DNA from 2 places in the Exiguobacterium sp. ZOR0005 genome. Region 2 is predicted to be linked to the other one. Evidence: riboswitches for the same ligand, from Rfam matches in the RefSeq annotation. Region 2 holds a riboswitch; the other holds the start of a gene.
What was found. Region 2 has a riboswitch for S-adenosylmethionine ahead of msrA (peptide-methionine (S)-S-oxide reductase MsrA). Riboswitches for the same ligand answer to the same signal wherever they lie in the genome.
Positions count from the first base shown of each region.

Region 1: it holds a riboswitch for S-adenosylmethionine, as region 2 does, so the genes downstream of both, L971_RS13385 (methionine ABC transporter ATP-binding protein) here and msrA (peptide-methionine (S)-S-oxide reductase MsrA) in region 2, are expected to answer to the same signal.

Region 1 covers NZ_JTLB01000031.1:86,071-93,776, reverse strand. Annotated here, with positions in the region: gene L971_RS13415 (acyl-CoA dehydrogenase family protein) at 1-1,337, shown strand, start outside; gene L971_RS13410 (hypothetical protein) at 1,423-2,151, shown strand; gene L971_RS13405 (arsenate reductase family protein) at 2,197-2,550, shown strand; gene gcvH (glycine cleavage system protein GcvH) at 2,599-2,982, shown strand; gene L971_RS13395 (PTS transporter subunit IIC) at 3,025-4,077, opposite strand; gene L971_RS13390 (thioredoxin family protein) at 4,262-4,519, shown strand; SAM riboswitch class I at 4,974-5,079, shown strand; gene L971_RS13385 (methionine ABC transporter ATP-binding protein) at 5,158-6,186, shown strand; gene L971_RS13380 (methionine ABC transporter permease) at 6,176-6,838, shown strand; gene L971_RS13375 (MetQ/NlpA family ABC transporter substrate-binding protein) at 6,870-7,700, shown strand.
Region 2 covers NZ_JTLB01000024.1:26,130-33,835, forward strand. Annotated here, with positions in the region: gene L971_RS10630 (SMP-30/gluconolactonase/LRE family protein) at 1-125, opposite strand, end outside; gene rlmN (23S rRNA (adenine(2503)-C(2))-methyltransferase RlmN) at 275-1,336, opposite strand; gene L971_RS10640 (amidase family protein) at 1,411-2,817, opposite strand; gene L971_RS15185 (hypothetical protein) at 2,934-3,095, shown strand; SAM riboswitch class I at 3,140-3,239, shown strand; gene msrA (peptide-methionine (S)-S-oxide reductase MsrA) at 3,307-3,831, shown strand; gene L971_RS10655 (hypothetical protein) at 4,089-4,694, shown strand; gene L971_RS10660 (hypothetical protein) at 5,098-5,727, shown strand; gene L971_RS15070 (hypothetical protein) at 6,632-6,778, shown strand; gene L971_RS15300 (transposase) at 7,259-7,483, shown strand; gene L971_RS10670 (hypothetical protein) at 7,461-7,706, opposite strand, start outside.

The DNA.
Region 1 (7,706 bases), on a different contig from region 2:
TCACAGAGCCAGGCTCAGGGTCGGACGCGCTCGGTGCGAAATCGACGGCCGTCTTGAACGAGGCCGGCACGCATTACGTGTTGAACGGTGAAAAGCAATGGATCACGAACGCTGGTTTCGCGAACGTCTTCGTCGTCTACGCGAAAATCGACGGCGATAAGTTCAGCGCCTTCATCGTCGAGCGTGACTTCAAAGGTGTCTCGACAGGTGCCGAAGAACAGAAGATGGGTATCAAAGGGTCATCGACACGGACGCTCATTTTAGAAGACGTTGAAGTCCCAGTCGACAACCTCCTCGGAGAAATCGGTAAAGGACACGTCATCGCCTTCAACATCTTGAACGTCGGTCGTTACAAACTCGCCGTCGGCGCGGTCGGTTCATCGAAACGCGCGTTCGATCTCTCGGTCCAGTATGCGAACGAACGCAAACAGTTCAAGACGCCGATCAGTCAGTTCCCGCTCATCCAAGAAAAATTAGCGACGATGGCGGCGAACATTTACGCGATGGAGAGCTCGGTGTACCGCACGGGCGGTCTGTTCCAAGACAGCCTCGACGCCCTCGGCGACGACAACATGCGTGACGGCTCGAAAGTCGCCCAAGCGATCGCCGAGTACGCGATCGAGTGCTCGCTCAACAAAGTGTTCGCCTCGGAGACGTTCGACTACGTCGTCGACGAAGCGGTCCAAATCCACGGCGGTTACGGCTTCATGACCGAGTACGAGGTCGAAAACTTGTACCGTGACTCGCGCATCAACCGCATCTTCGAAGGAACGAACGAGATCAACCGGTTGATCGTGCCGGGCACGCTTCTGAAGAAAGCGATGAAAGGCGACTTGCCGCTCCTCGCGGAAGCGCAAAAACTTCAAAAAGAGCTCATGAGCTACATGCCGCAAGAACTTGACGGTTCTCCGCTCGCTCGTGAGAAGATGCTTCTATCGAACATGAAGAAAATCAACTTGATGGTCGCCGGCACGGCGGTCCAGAAATATCAGCAAAACCTGCAGAACGAGCAAGAGATTCTCGCGAAGCTCGCCGACATCATCAGCGCCATCTATGCGCTCGAGGCGGCGATCGCCCGGACGGACAAAGCGATCGGCCGTACCGGTGAAGAGAAGAACGCCCAAAAAGTCCGCTACACGGAAATCTTCGCCGAGCAAGTGTTCAAGCAAGTCGAACTCATGGCGAAAGAAGTGTTGTACGCGGCGGCATCAGGCGACGAGCAACGTATGCTTCTCTCAGCGATGAAGAAGTTCAGCCGCTATCAGCCGATCAATGTCATCGGCACGAAGCGCGAAGTCGCAGCGAGCTTGATCAAAGCGAACAAGTTCATCGTATAAGAAGAGAGAAAGGGTCGGCCGGACGCGGTCGGCTCTTTCTTTTTTGTGACAGGACCTCGTACAATGGATGAAGGAGGGGATATGGATGAAACGAGATGACTTGCTAGAACGGATGGATGCGATTGGCCGTTCCGTGGCAGAGTATGAGGGCACGCTCATGCTCCTTGCACTCGGCTCGGTCGGCCTCGAGACGGACCGGCTCGACGACTATTCGGACCTCGACTTCTTTTTAATTGTTGAGGACGGTCAGAAGGCCCGGTTTATCGACCAGTTAGATTGGCTCGAGGTCGAGCCGCTTGCCTACCAGTTCCAGAACACGAAAGACGGACATAAGGTCATGTATGCGGACGGGATTTATGCCGAGTTCGCTGTGTTCGACTTGCCTGAGATGCCTTCTATCGCTTACACACCGGGGCGAATCGTCTGGAAACGTGACGACGCGCTCGAAGCGTTTGCTACGCCAAAAATCATCGCACAGGCTGCTGGCGCCGCTTATTGCTATGAAGAGGCGCTGACGAACCTATATGTCGGCCTGCTCCGCGAGCGGCGGGGTGAGCGGCTCGCAGGATTCGAGCTCATCCAAGTATCGGCCGTCAACAACGTGTTGAAAGCACACGGGGAGACGAGTGACCCGTTCAATCCGACCCGGCGCGTCGAAGTTCAACATCCGGAGATGATTGCGTTTCTCGAGCAAGGGGTACTTGGATATGGACGTTCCGTCGAGGCGGCTGCCGCCATCCTCGCCTACATCGAAGAACGCCACCCCGTCAACGCGACGCTGAAACGGGAAATCGAACGTTTGCTTCGGACGTGATACCGAGAAACGAGATATGCTACATTAACAGAAGAGGTGATGAACATGGTGACAATATACGGCTATCCGCCGTGCAGCACGTGCAAGAAGGCAGAGAAATGGTTAAAGGAGAACGGCATCGACTATACATACGTCCATATCGTCGAGGCGACGCCGGCGAAAGAAGAGTTGGCCGAACTGTGGAAGCAGTCAGGCCTGCCGCTCAAAAAGTTCTTCAACACGAGCGGGCAAGTGTATCGGAATGAAGGCATAAAAGACAAACTGCCAAACTTGTCAGAAGACGAACAACTCGACCTCCTCGCTAGCAATGGTATGCTTTTAAAGCGTCCGATCGTGACGGACGGGGAAAAATCGACGGTCGGTTTTTCAGAAAAGTCGTTTACAGACGTTTGGGGCTAAGTGCTATAATACACGTGTGAGTCTAATTTATTTGAGGGGGAAGTTAGGATGAGCAAAGTACCTGCCAATTTACGTTATTCAAAAGAACACGAATGGGTTGAAGTGAACGGAAGCGTGGCCCGCATCGGGATCACAGATTTCGCACAAAGCGAACTCGGGGACATCGTGTTCGTCGAACTTCCTGAAATCGGGGGCACGATCCTAATCGATGAGCCGTTCGGATCGGTCGAGTCGGTCAAGACGGTCTCAGAGCTTTACGCACCAATCTCTGGGAAAATCACAGCGGTGAACGAATCACTCGCCGATTCACCAGAACTCGTCAACGAAGCACCGTTCGAAGGCGCTTGGATGATTGAAGTCGAATTGAATGACGCATCAGACGTCGACAAGCTCATGTCGGCCGAAGAATATGAAGCGATGATTCAAGGCTAAACAAAACCCGGTTTCTCTTCACGAGAAGCCGGGTTTTATCGTTCATTCGAAATCGAGGCGGTAATGTTCCGGGCGGATGAGCGGCGTCCGGTTGAACAATTTGAAGAAGAAGACACCGAGCGCGATCGGGATGAGACCGAACAAGACGATGACGAGCAAGACGTTGAAGAGCGCGAAGCCGCCTGGCATCAAATGAAGCGCATTGATCGGTCCGATGAGCCCCGAGACACCGAACCCGGCACTGATCGGGGTGCCTTCAATGCGGAGGATACCGGCGAGCGCTCCGAGGATGGCCGCGTTCGCGAGCACCGGCAGCATCATGATGGGACGACGGATGAAGTTCGCCATCTGGATTTTCGGTGACCCGAGGAAGTGGGCGATCGACGTGCCGGTCGCATTCATCTGCCATCCGGCGATGGCGAGCCCGAAACCGGCTGCGACGACACCGAGGTTGGCTGCGCCGGCCGCGACGCCGGATAGACTGATCGCCGTCGCGATCCCGACCGTCGAGATCGGGGAGACGATGATGAGTGAGAACGCCATCGCGATCAAGATACCCATGACGACCGGCTGGAGTTCGGTCATCGTCATGATAATCGTCCCGACGTACGTCGTGATCTGTGAGATGTACGTGAGCAGGAACGAGCCGATGCCTCCGGCGACGACGATGACCGTCATCGGCAAGACGAGTACCGTGTATGTCTTCAAGCGCGGTGCCAGCTGCATGACGAGATACGTCGCAAGCGCTGCCGTGACACCGGCTGTGATGACGTCACCGATACCAGCCATGAGGAAGGCTCCCTCTTCGATGCGGATGGCGCCGCTGCCGACGTGTGTCGCGATCCCGATCGTTCCGGCCTCGAGCGCCGTGCGTCCGAACTGCATGGCGACGGCGACACCGATGATGACGGGGAGGAGGCGCATCGCGATCGTCGTCGCGTCTAAGATGAACTGGAGCGACGGAAAATACGGCAAGATGGCTTTCGTCAATTCACCGAGCAATGCGCTCGGAATGAGGGCGATCAAAATGGCAAGGCTGAGTCCGTTCAATACGTTCATCAAGAACTGTTTTCCGGTAAGTCGTTCTTCCGTCATGTCTTCTTCACCTATCCTTCTCTTTTACTGTTATGTACAAAAGCATTAAAGTTATTGACCATACTATGCCTCTTTCGGGTGCACGTCAACCAGAAAAATGGAAGTATTCAGAATTTTTTCAAAACGAGCACAACTTTTGAATGTCTGGCCGAAGCTTTTTATAATCAGTAGAGAGGTGAGAAAAATGATTACAGACGGATTGTTATATATATACGCCCCGATGTGTGGAACATGCGCCGTGGCCGAGCGGATGCTCGCGGTCGTCGAGGCGGTCGACCCGACACTCGAGATTGAAAAGCACGATGCCAACTTTATCCCGAACGAGTTAGAAGCGTACCAAGTGAAGAGTATACCGGCGCTGTTGAAGCTTGAAGACGGCCAAGTCCGAGACCGATTGTACGCGTTTCAAAACGTGCAGCACGTCCTATCTTTCGTCAAGTAAGATGGGAACATTAGAATAATCTGAAAATTTTAAATAATCAGTTGACACAGAAAGTTCACGAATGGTATATTCATTACAACATCTTACTTGAACACAAAAATAGGACGCGATTTACTCGCGATCAAGACGTTCTCACATCGCCGAACCACTCGCTTACGCGATTTTAAGTGGACCTTCCCTTCGATTGTCCCCCAAAAAAATCAAGCGAAGGAATACCGACCGCGTAACCGTTCGGTACATGTGAGGATCGGGTGATCGACGAGCGAAATCCCCCATATTAAGGATGAATGCTCTGATCGGGCAAAAGGGGTTCATCTATGGGTTGTCCTTCCTGTGACTCAAGGTGCTACGTTCTGTGTCGTCTTCGGACGGCACCTTTTTTTATTTTTTCGCATAAAATAGTTTGACATGAAAATAATGTGTCGCTATGATAAAGCTAATCGAATAAACAACACTCTTATCAAGAGAGGCTGAGGGACTGGCCCTATGACGCCCAGCAACCGCGGAGCAATCCGAAATGGTGCTAATTCCAGCAAGGTGAGAACCTTGGAAGATGAGAGCAATCGTTGTCCGTACCGATAAAGTACGCACGTTTGCTCAAACGTGCGTACTTTTTTTGTTGTCAGGAGGGAAAGGGATTGATTCAACTACGCAATGTGGCCAAATGGTTCGACACGAAGAACGGTCGAGTCCAGGCGGTCGATGATGTGTCGCTTACAATCGAAAGCGGCGAAATTTTTGGAATAATCGGATATTCAGGGGCAGGGAAGTCGACGCTCATTCGACTCCTCAACCGTCTCGAGTCGCCATCGAGCGGCTCGATCGAGGTGGCAGGGAGCGAACTGACGAAGCTGAGCCCGAAAGAGTTACGCGGGGTACGTAAAAACGTCTCGATGGTGTTTCAGCACTTCAATCTTCTCTGGTCGCGCACGGTCGCTGAGAACATCAGCTTCCCGCTCGAGCTGATTGGTGTACCGGCGAGCGAGCGCAAGCGCCGCGTCGAAGAACTCGTCGATCTCGTCGGATTGACGGGACGAGAAGACAGCTATCCGTCCCAACTGTCGGGCGGTCAAAAGCAGCGAGTCGGGATTGCCCGTGCGCTCGCTACGAATCCAGAAGTGCTCCTCTGCGATGAAGCGACGAGCGCGCTCGACCCGAAGACGACTGACTCGATTCTCGAGTTGCTCGTCAGCATCAACAAGAAACTCGGACTGACGATCGTGCTCATCACGCACGAGATGCACGTCATCCAAAAGATTTGTCACCGTGTCGCCGTCATGGAAGCGGGGAAAGTCGTCGAGATCGGTCAAGTCGCCGACGTGTTCCAACACCCGGAACAACCGATCACGAAAGAGTTCGTCAAACAGATCGGCGCCGTCGACGACATGTCGCTCACGTTCGAACATTTGAAGGCGCGCTATCCGAGCGGTCAAATCGTCAAGCTGAAGTTCTTGAACGAGACGGCCGAACAACCGATTCTCTCAGACGTCTTGAAGACGCACGATATCGGGTTCAACATCATCGGCGGGAACGTGACGCAGTCGCAAGTCGGCGCGCTCGGGACGCTATTTATTCAACTGATCGGAGAGCCGGCTGAAGTCGAGCGGGCCATCGCCTCAATCCGATCGCAGGCAGTGGAAGTGGAGGTGGAGAACGATGTTTCCTAACGTAGACTGGGAGATCATGCTCGAAGAGACGTGGCAGACGATTTATATGACGCTCGTCGCCGGTGGCGCGACGTTCGCCTTCGGTCTCGCACTCGGGATGATCCTTTATGTGACGAACGAGCCGCTCATGATGAAGAATCGGACGATTTACACGGTCGTCAGTGCGTTCGTCAACGTCTTCCGCTCGATCCCGTTCATTATTTTGATCATCTTGCTCATCCCGTTCACGAAGATCGTCGTCGGGACGATCCTCGGTTCGACGGCGGCGCTCCCGGCGCTCATTATCGGGGCAGCCCCGTTCTATGCCCGGATGGTCGAACTCGCACTTCGTGAGATCGACCGCGGTGTCATCGAGGCGGCCGAATCGATGGGTGCGACGAAATGGCAAATCATCTATAAAGTGTTGTTCCCTGAGGCACTCCCGGCCATCGTGTCGGGGATCACGGTCACACTCGTCGCGATCGTCGGTTATACGGCGATGGCAGGTGTCGTCGGCGGGGGAGGCCTCGGTAACTTGGCGTTCCTTGACGGGTTCCAGCGTTCGCGGAACGACGTGACGTTCGTCGCGACCGTCCTCATCTTAGTCATCGTCTTCGTCATCCAGTTCATCGGAGACCGACTCGTCACAAGAATTGATAAGCGTTCAGCTTAATCACATAAAAAAACATTTGGAGGGTTCACACATGAAATCATGGAAAACAGTACTCGGTTTAACGGCAGCATCAGCACTCACCATTCTCGCGGCTTGCGGCGGGGATTCAGAATCAGGCGCAGGCGACGACAAGACGCTCGTCATCGGTGCATCGAACGTCCCGCACGCGGAGATTTTGGAGCACGTCAAAGATGAATACGAAGCAAAAGGCTACAAGCTTGAAATCACGAAGTTCCAAGACTACGTCCTCCCGAACAAGACGCTCGCGGACGGCGAGTTGGACGCGAACTACTTCCAACACGAGCCATACCTCGAGTCACAAATGGCTGAAAACAAAGACTACAAATTCGCTTCAGCCGGAGGCGTCCACATCGAGCCGATCGGTGTCTACTCACAAGACTACGCCTCACTCGATGAGCTTCCGGACGGTGCGGAGATCATCATGAGCTCATCGGTCGCTGACCACGGCCGGATCCTCACGATGCTCCAATCAGAAGGCTTGATCACGCTCGCTGAAGGCAAGACGGTCGAAGCGACGGTTGCCGATATCGTCGACAACCCGAAAAACTTGACGTTCAAGACGAACGTCGAGGCGGCCCTCCTCCCGCAGGCGTACAACAACGGAGAAGGCGACGCCGTTCTCATCAACACGAACTACGCGATTGATGCCGGACTCAACCCGCTTGAAGACGCGATCGCACTCGAAGGCGAAGATTCACCGTACGTCAACTTGATCGTCACACGTGAAGGTGACGAAGATGACGAGCGCGTCAAAGCACTCCTTGAGGTTCTCACGTCAGAAGAGACACAGCAGTGGATCTTAGAGGAATACAAAGGTGCCGTCGTACCGGTCAACCAATAATCACGC
Region 2 (7,706 bases):
TACCACCAGAGCGTGTGCCCCTCGATATCGACCCAATAAAACCGCTTCAGTTCGGCGTCCCAACAAGGTCCCTCCCCAAGCGTATTTCTGACTCGAATCCAACATGTCGCGTTCACGTTCTCCATTGAATAGCCTCCACTCTCTACTATGATGTCAAGAGACTATTCCCTTCGCCGGACCGGTCTATGCATGAATCTGTAAATTGTTTCGGTCGATTTGCCGACAAGTGAGGACAAAAAAACTCTCTCACCGATTCAGGAGAGAGAGCTCAACTTTATTTTGCACCTTCAACGTTCATATGCTTGCTACGGAGCTGACCGCAGGCCGCATCGATGTCGGTCCCGTGTTCGAGACGGACACCTGTGTTGATTCCGCGTTTTTTCAAAATATCATAAAACGCCATAATATCTTCTGACGTGCTTCGTTCATATTGGATATGTTCGTTGACCGGGTTGTATGGGATCAAGTTGACGTACGACTTGTCTTTGATATCCGCAATCAAGTCGGCGAGCTCCTCGGCGTGTTCCGGCAAGTCGTTCACTTTCGAGAGCAAGATGTACTCGAACGTGATTCGTTTGTTCGTCTTCTCGACGTAATAACGGATCGCCGGCATGAGCTTGTCGAGCGGGAACGCCCGGTTAATCTTCATGATCTGTGTCCGGAGCGCATCGTTCGGCGCGTGAAGCGAGAGCGCCAAGTTGATGCGGAGGTCAAGGTCGGCGAACTTATAGATTTTGTCGGCGAGACCGCTCGTCGACACGTTGATTTTCCGTGGGGCGATGGCCAGACCACGCTCGTCTTTGACGACACGAAGGAAATCGACCAAGTTGTCGAAGTTATCGAACGGCTCCCCGATTCCCATGACGACGATATGACTGACCCGGGCCCCTTCGCCGACTTCGTCCAAGTAATGTTGAACGGTCATGATCTGTTCAACGACCTCTCCCGCCGTCAAATCGCGCGTCTTCTTCAAGAGACCGCTCGCACAGAAGCTGCAGCCGATGTTGCAACCGACTTGCGTCGTCACACAGACCGATCGGCCGTACTTGTGACGCATGAGCACCGTCTCGATATAATGTCCATCGTGTAATTTAAGTAAGAATTTGACCGTCCCGTCGCCCGCCTCTTGTTTGACGAACAACTCTTGTGTCGAGATGACGTAACGTTCCGCGAGCGCTGCCTTCACTTCATCTCGCACGTTGATGGCATCCATCGACTTGACCCGGTCGATATAGAGCGAGTCCCAAATCTGTCTCGCGTGGTAGGCGCTGTATCCAAAATCGACACAGACGTCCGTGAGCTGATCAAACGTCAGCTCGTATATAGATGGTTTCATTGCTATCTGTCCTTTCTTCAATCCGCATAATTCCCATTGTAGCGGACCGCGTCGACGGGTGCAACGTTCCGTTCTTACACGTTCTTCGGGAGTGGGCGGGTCACATGCCGTTCAAACGCATAAGCGAGACGAATCAAGTCACGCTCGGAAAAACTCGTTCCGGTGAACGAGAGCCCGAACGGGGCACCGCTCTGTTTGATGGCAAATGGGATCGTGATCGTCGGATGTCCCGCTTTGGCCGCCATGTCGTAGTTAAAGTCATGCGGCAACACGAGGCCGTGCAACGTATCATTCTTGAGCAGACGGTCGAGTCCGGCGGTTTTCGCGGACCGGACGTCATCCAAACGGCGTTTCAAATAAGCGGCTTCGGTGAGGCGGCCCGAGAGCCGATCTGCTTTCTCAAACGCCACTTGTCCGTGCGGGATCGCCTCCGGATGGGCGGCGTTCCATTCGATCAGATCGGTCAGTGTTTTATACGGGAGCGACGTCGTGGCGAGATATGCTTCGATCCCGAGTTTGAACTCATGGTACAAAATATCGCCCTGGTCGAGAGACTCGTCGTTCGGTGACTCCACTTCGACCAGTACGATGCCGCTCTCTTTTAGCAAAAGAAGCGCTTGATCGTAGAGCGTCTGTTCTTCTGCCGATAAATCGACTTTTACGTAACCGACTCGCATCCCGACCGCCTGCCGTTCGTCCAGACACGTGCTGTACGGCGGACCGGCAGGTGTATGCATCGTCGCCGGGTCGGACGGGTCGGACCCGCACATCGCTTCGAGCGCAAGTACCGCGTCACGCAACGTTCTCGCCATCGGCCCGGCCGTGTCTTGTGACCGAGAGATCGGGATGATGCCACTCCGACTGATCAGTCCGACGGTCGGTTTGATTCCGACGATACTATTGTGGACGCTCGGATGCACGATCGATCCGCTCGTCTCGCTGCCGACGGCGAGAAGTGTCAAGTTGGCGGCGACGGCGGAAGCTGATCCTGAACTCGATCCCCCGACGTCTAGATTGTCACCGTATGGATTTTTCGTCTGTCCGCCGACAGCGCTCCATCCGTTCGGCATGTTCTCGGTCAAGAAGTTGGCCCACTCCGATAAGTTCGCTTTGCCGAGGATGACGGCGCCGTTTTCACGCAAGCGCCGCACGAGATCGGCGTCTCGACGCGCGAAATGATCCGAAAGAGCCATCGCTCCCGCCGTCGTTTTCATTAGCCCGTCCGTCTCGACGTTGTCTTTGATGAGCACCGGGATGCCGAGGAGCGGCAGGCGTACCCCTTTCCGGTAGGCGCGATCACAAGCCTCCGCCTCGAACAACGCATCCGGGTTCACTTGAAGGACAGCGTGCAGCGTATCGTTCCACTCTGCGATTCGGCTCAAATAATACGCCGTCACGTCACGGGCCGTGAACGTTCCTTCTTTATAACCGCGATGGGCGGTCTCGATATCCAACTCTAACAAATCAATTTGGTCTGTCATGTAAGTCCCTCCTTCGGTCGATAGTCCGGTATTCGCCACTCGTGTCCGATTCCCTCTTTTTGTCGCCAAAGGACGAGCGACTTGATACACTAGAGGAAACGATCACGGAGGTTCCCATGTCTCGTTCCTATCTTTTCGTCTTACTGTCGGTTTTCGCGCTGTTCTTTCTGCAGTTATACGGGAACGATGTCCCGTACGCGCCGTTTTTGTCGCTCCTGCTCCTTTGTTTCATCGTCGGCGCCACGCTCTATAAGCTCAAGCGACATCCAAACCGTTGACGTCGATTCAGGCGGGATGGTATGATGCTGTCACCAACTACATATCGATATCTTGAGTGAACGAGAGACCTGGCTCTATGACTTCACAGCAACCTGCCTACGCAAGGTGCTACTTCCAGCAAGGCGCTGCCTTGGACGATATGACAGAACGCTCATGTCGATGACATGGGCGTTTTTATTTGGACAATGAGTACAGAGGGGGATTTTTTAGATGGAAAAAGCAACATTCGCGGGCGGCTGTTTTTGGTGCATGGTCACCCCGTTCGAGGAACTACCTGGGATTGAAGGAATCGTCTCCGGCTATACGGGCGGACACGTCGACGACCCGACGTATGAGCAAGTGAAGACCGGCACGACCGGTCACTACGAGGTCGTTGAGATCACGTTCGACCCGTCACTGTTCACTTATGAACGCTTATTAGAACTCTACTGGATCCAAACGGACCCGACCGACGCCGATGGGCAGTTCCAGGACCGTGGTACGCAATATGCGCCGGCCATCTTCTATCACACGGAAGCACAACGCATCGCCGCCGATAAGAGCCGTGACGAACTCGCGGCGAGCGGACGATTCAAGGACCCGATCGTCACGAAGATTTTGCCAGCTGACACGTTCTATCCGGCAGAGGAATATCATCAGGATTTCCATAAAAAGAATCCGAAACATTATAAGGAAGACCGAGCTATTTCCGGGCGTGATGCATTCATTGATGTCGCGTGGGCAGAAAAGATTTAACGTGTATACTTGAATTTGAAAAGACGCGGCCGATTTGATGGGGTCGCGTCTTTTCAACTATTTCGGGATTAGGTACTATAATGACAACATGTGAACTTCAATAAAAAAAAGTAAAATGTACAAAATTCAAATCAATGGAAGGTCAGATCAAGTAAGAATAAAATTTTTATAAAGATAAATCTGCAAGTCTTACAGTTTATCAATTCTCTCCTATGGAACAGTTTTGGCATTTCAATTAATATTTTTTAGGAGGATCTATGAATCCAGTAATAGTCACCTATTTAAACATCACATTTGAAGCTGAGGGAACCACTGAGGAAATACCTCTTGCGGAAATGACAAAACAACTCAATATATCTCTAGATAGCTTTATTGAAGATACTACTATTAATGGCCAATTACACTATGATGCACGATATTCTAACGGAGCAAGTCAACGCGTCACTTTAGCAAGAAATGAAATTCATATGACTTGGGGCTATGTTATTGAAAACTTTTTGTACACATGGAGAATGATTTATGAATGGTTATACAAAAAAGAAATTTATGACGGTGAGCCTTTTAAGAGATATGCCTCTCTTTACGAGGCCTTTGCTGAACAACTCAGCCCCGAGGATTATGTAGAATTTAAAACATTATCGGAAGAAAAAATCATAAAAATATATGGTTCTCCATTTGAACCTAGAGATGAGATTGCTACGAATGAAGAGCAGATGAAGATGTATCTTGATACAGACTTGATTAATTCTAGGGAGCTCATTCGACAAGAAGGGCGTTATTTTGACCATGTTTTTGAAAAGTGGATTAAAGTTGAGCCTTCAATGGAGATTTTCAGACAATTATATATAGACCTTCAGTATTAAACGATGCTGTTACCATAACGGTCTTATGTGAGTGAGTAATGCGTCTCAAAGTCAAATTCATAGCCTAGTATCACATAAAATATCGTTTAATTGAAAAAAATCAAAAAACTCACTTTTCTGAACTAAACCAAAAAAATAAGACAATAAATAATCTGTCAGGCGACTTTGAATACCTGGGTCCACAATTCTATCGTGCCCAGGTTATTTAGTCGCTGTTTTGGTACGCCGATAGCTATAGTAATCGATTGACTTCGCGAAATATAAAGGTGAGAAATTCTTTCAATATGATACATATGTCGATGGTAAGTTTTATCGCGTGGGTATTCGTAAATAAGCAGATGGATCAAGTAAAAATCTGCAAGTAACACAGTTCTATCCAAAAACTACAGTATGGGAGGTACTGATGCTGAAAATCTGTAGCATTAAAAACCTGGTCATCATGTATCAAGAGATGAATTCTGAACAGGAAATCTCTTTGATAGAATTACTCAATGATAAAGAGATGGAACTATTGGATTTTTTAGAGAACAAAGAGATGTCAGGTGAACTCATAAACTATATCAAATACTCAGACGGTACAGAACAAGTTGTGACTCATGACAAGTCCGAACCTGATTTAAGCGAAGGGACATTCAGGTTGTTCGATTTCGCTCAACGCTGGCTCACCGTATACGAATGGCGAGACTCCAAAGAATTTGAAACAAGACGAGAATTCCTAAAGTTCGATTCCCTCTATGAAGGTCTTAGATATTTGGCCGGTCCAGAAAAATGGTCCTATTACTCTAATCTTTCCTCTGAAGAGCTCGAGGAACATTTGGGACCAGACACACAGGGACTGGACGAGCATGAAAATTCAGATGAACGCTTAGAGATATATTTAAGAAGTGAGAAAGACTACTTATTTGAAGGAGAATGGAATTCAAGAAAAGGAATCAAGAGTGGCCGTTACTATGATCCATATTTAGAGAAATGGATTAACATCCCAGAATCATATACTGCATTGAGACCCTTCATTCTAGGGGTAACTTATTAAAAAAATTGAAACCAAAGTAAGAAAAATACCCTTCGCACATAAATTGGACGGGGGTACCCTAATTGTCTTGAGATAATATAAAAACACTTTCGGCGTGGTACAATTTTTAAAATGTGCTAGCATCGAAGGTGTTTTTTGCTTGAAGAAAAACATTTACCAGAAAGATTGTATGAAAATATACGAACGTCTTTTTGTTTTTATGTATGTCGATTATGGCGAAGCATATTTGTACTAAAGAAGACGGTAAGGTCGGTCAAATGTTCTCCTTCTCTCACATCACAAAGAATGTCCATGCTCACAAGTTTAAATTCTTCTTATCGATCCTCGTAATGTTCAGGAAGTCGTCGAAGCAACAGCCCCGTCATCTTGTCCATCGTCTGTTGGTCTAGTTGGAAACTGTCCTATTGAATCACCCTCTTCTGTTGGTAACCTAACGATACCCCGTATTCAAACAAGCAATACCTTGTCTATTTTCATGTAAGCCCTAGTGTTGTTTCAAACAAGCCAGGGCTTGTTTAGAAAAAGTACACATTTTTAATTAAACTGTAGCCTGAGTAGTAGACACTAAAAAAGTCTATTGCTCAGGGTATAGTTTATTGTGGTGCTTAGTCTTTTTTATTTTGAAGAAGCGGTAGCGTTAACGCAAAATAGATAGTACAAGTGTACAGAAAATTCTTTATACCTCTATACGAATCGAGAGCCAGAAGATGTATACATAAACATAATGTCTTATTGAGTATGAGATTATAAAAAAATCAAAATACAATGAATAAGAGGATGATCCCCTAATTAAAATAGAAGCAACTGCCCTCTTCCTAGTTGAAATCTACTAGCTTATAAGCTCATGACTATATGAATAGATATCCTTACATATGTCACAGAGACGCAAGGAAGAGTTATCGAGATGGAACGAATGGGATGGAGCGAGTTACCTGAAGAATTAAAAGCAGACCAAATATTCACGGCGAGAAAATGCTTACATAATGACTTTTTTTATTTATCTGTCCAAAACAGTAATAAAGATGATCAAGCTATCGTTGATTTGATTTAAAAGAACCGACGTATCATCATAAATAAGAAAAAATTGACTGGATTCCAATCAAAAACACCATTCGGCCGAATGGTGTTCCTCGCGTGTCACTAGACGCGCCCACGCTTTTGCTTTTGAATTTTCCTTACGCTCCGTGCATCCCGTCAGGGGGGCAGCGGTGCGATGAGCGACTTCGCCCTAAGGCGTTAGACGCTCACGCATGAGCCCGGATCACCATTCCTTCTCCCATGTCCCGTATAGATACACAATCTTGATCGGACGTTCTTCTGCATCCAGATAGATCACCACGCGGGAGCCGAGTTCGACCACATCGTAGGTGACGGGGCCTATTCGAGCCGCGACAACCTGATCTATGCCGCCTCGCAAGGATGCAAGCTCGTCGCGCCGTTGAACTCCAAAGTCTATATGCCGGCACCGAACCGTATCGTGGGCTTCACCTACAACAAGGATGCCGATCGTTATGTCTGCCCAGCCGGGCACATGGCCGTCCGCAAAGTCCGTGGCGGGCGGAAGAACGTCGGGACGAACCAGGTGGAGAGCCACTTCTTCAACATCGAGCTGTGCAAGCAGTGCCCGTTACGAGAGGGCTGTTACAAGGACGGTGCCAAGTCCAAATCCTATAGCATATCGTTGAAATCGAGAGAGCACAGCGAACAGTGCGAATACGAACAGACCGATGACTTCAAGGACCATCGTAGGAAATAGAATTACTTGTTTTCGGCGTGTTAAATATGACAACAAATACACTAGCTATACTTACAATTGTACCTAAGATAGATATGATAATAGTCATCATTCCATTTGGAATCATAAACCCTACAGGAATCAATCCAAGGAATGTAAGTACAATGAAAGCTTGGTATGCTGCATTTATCACTTTTACAACATTATTATTAAAAAAAGATAGAATAAGAGGTGGAAGAAACAG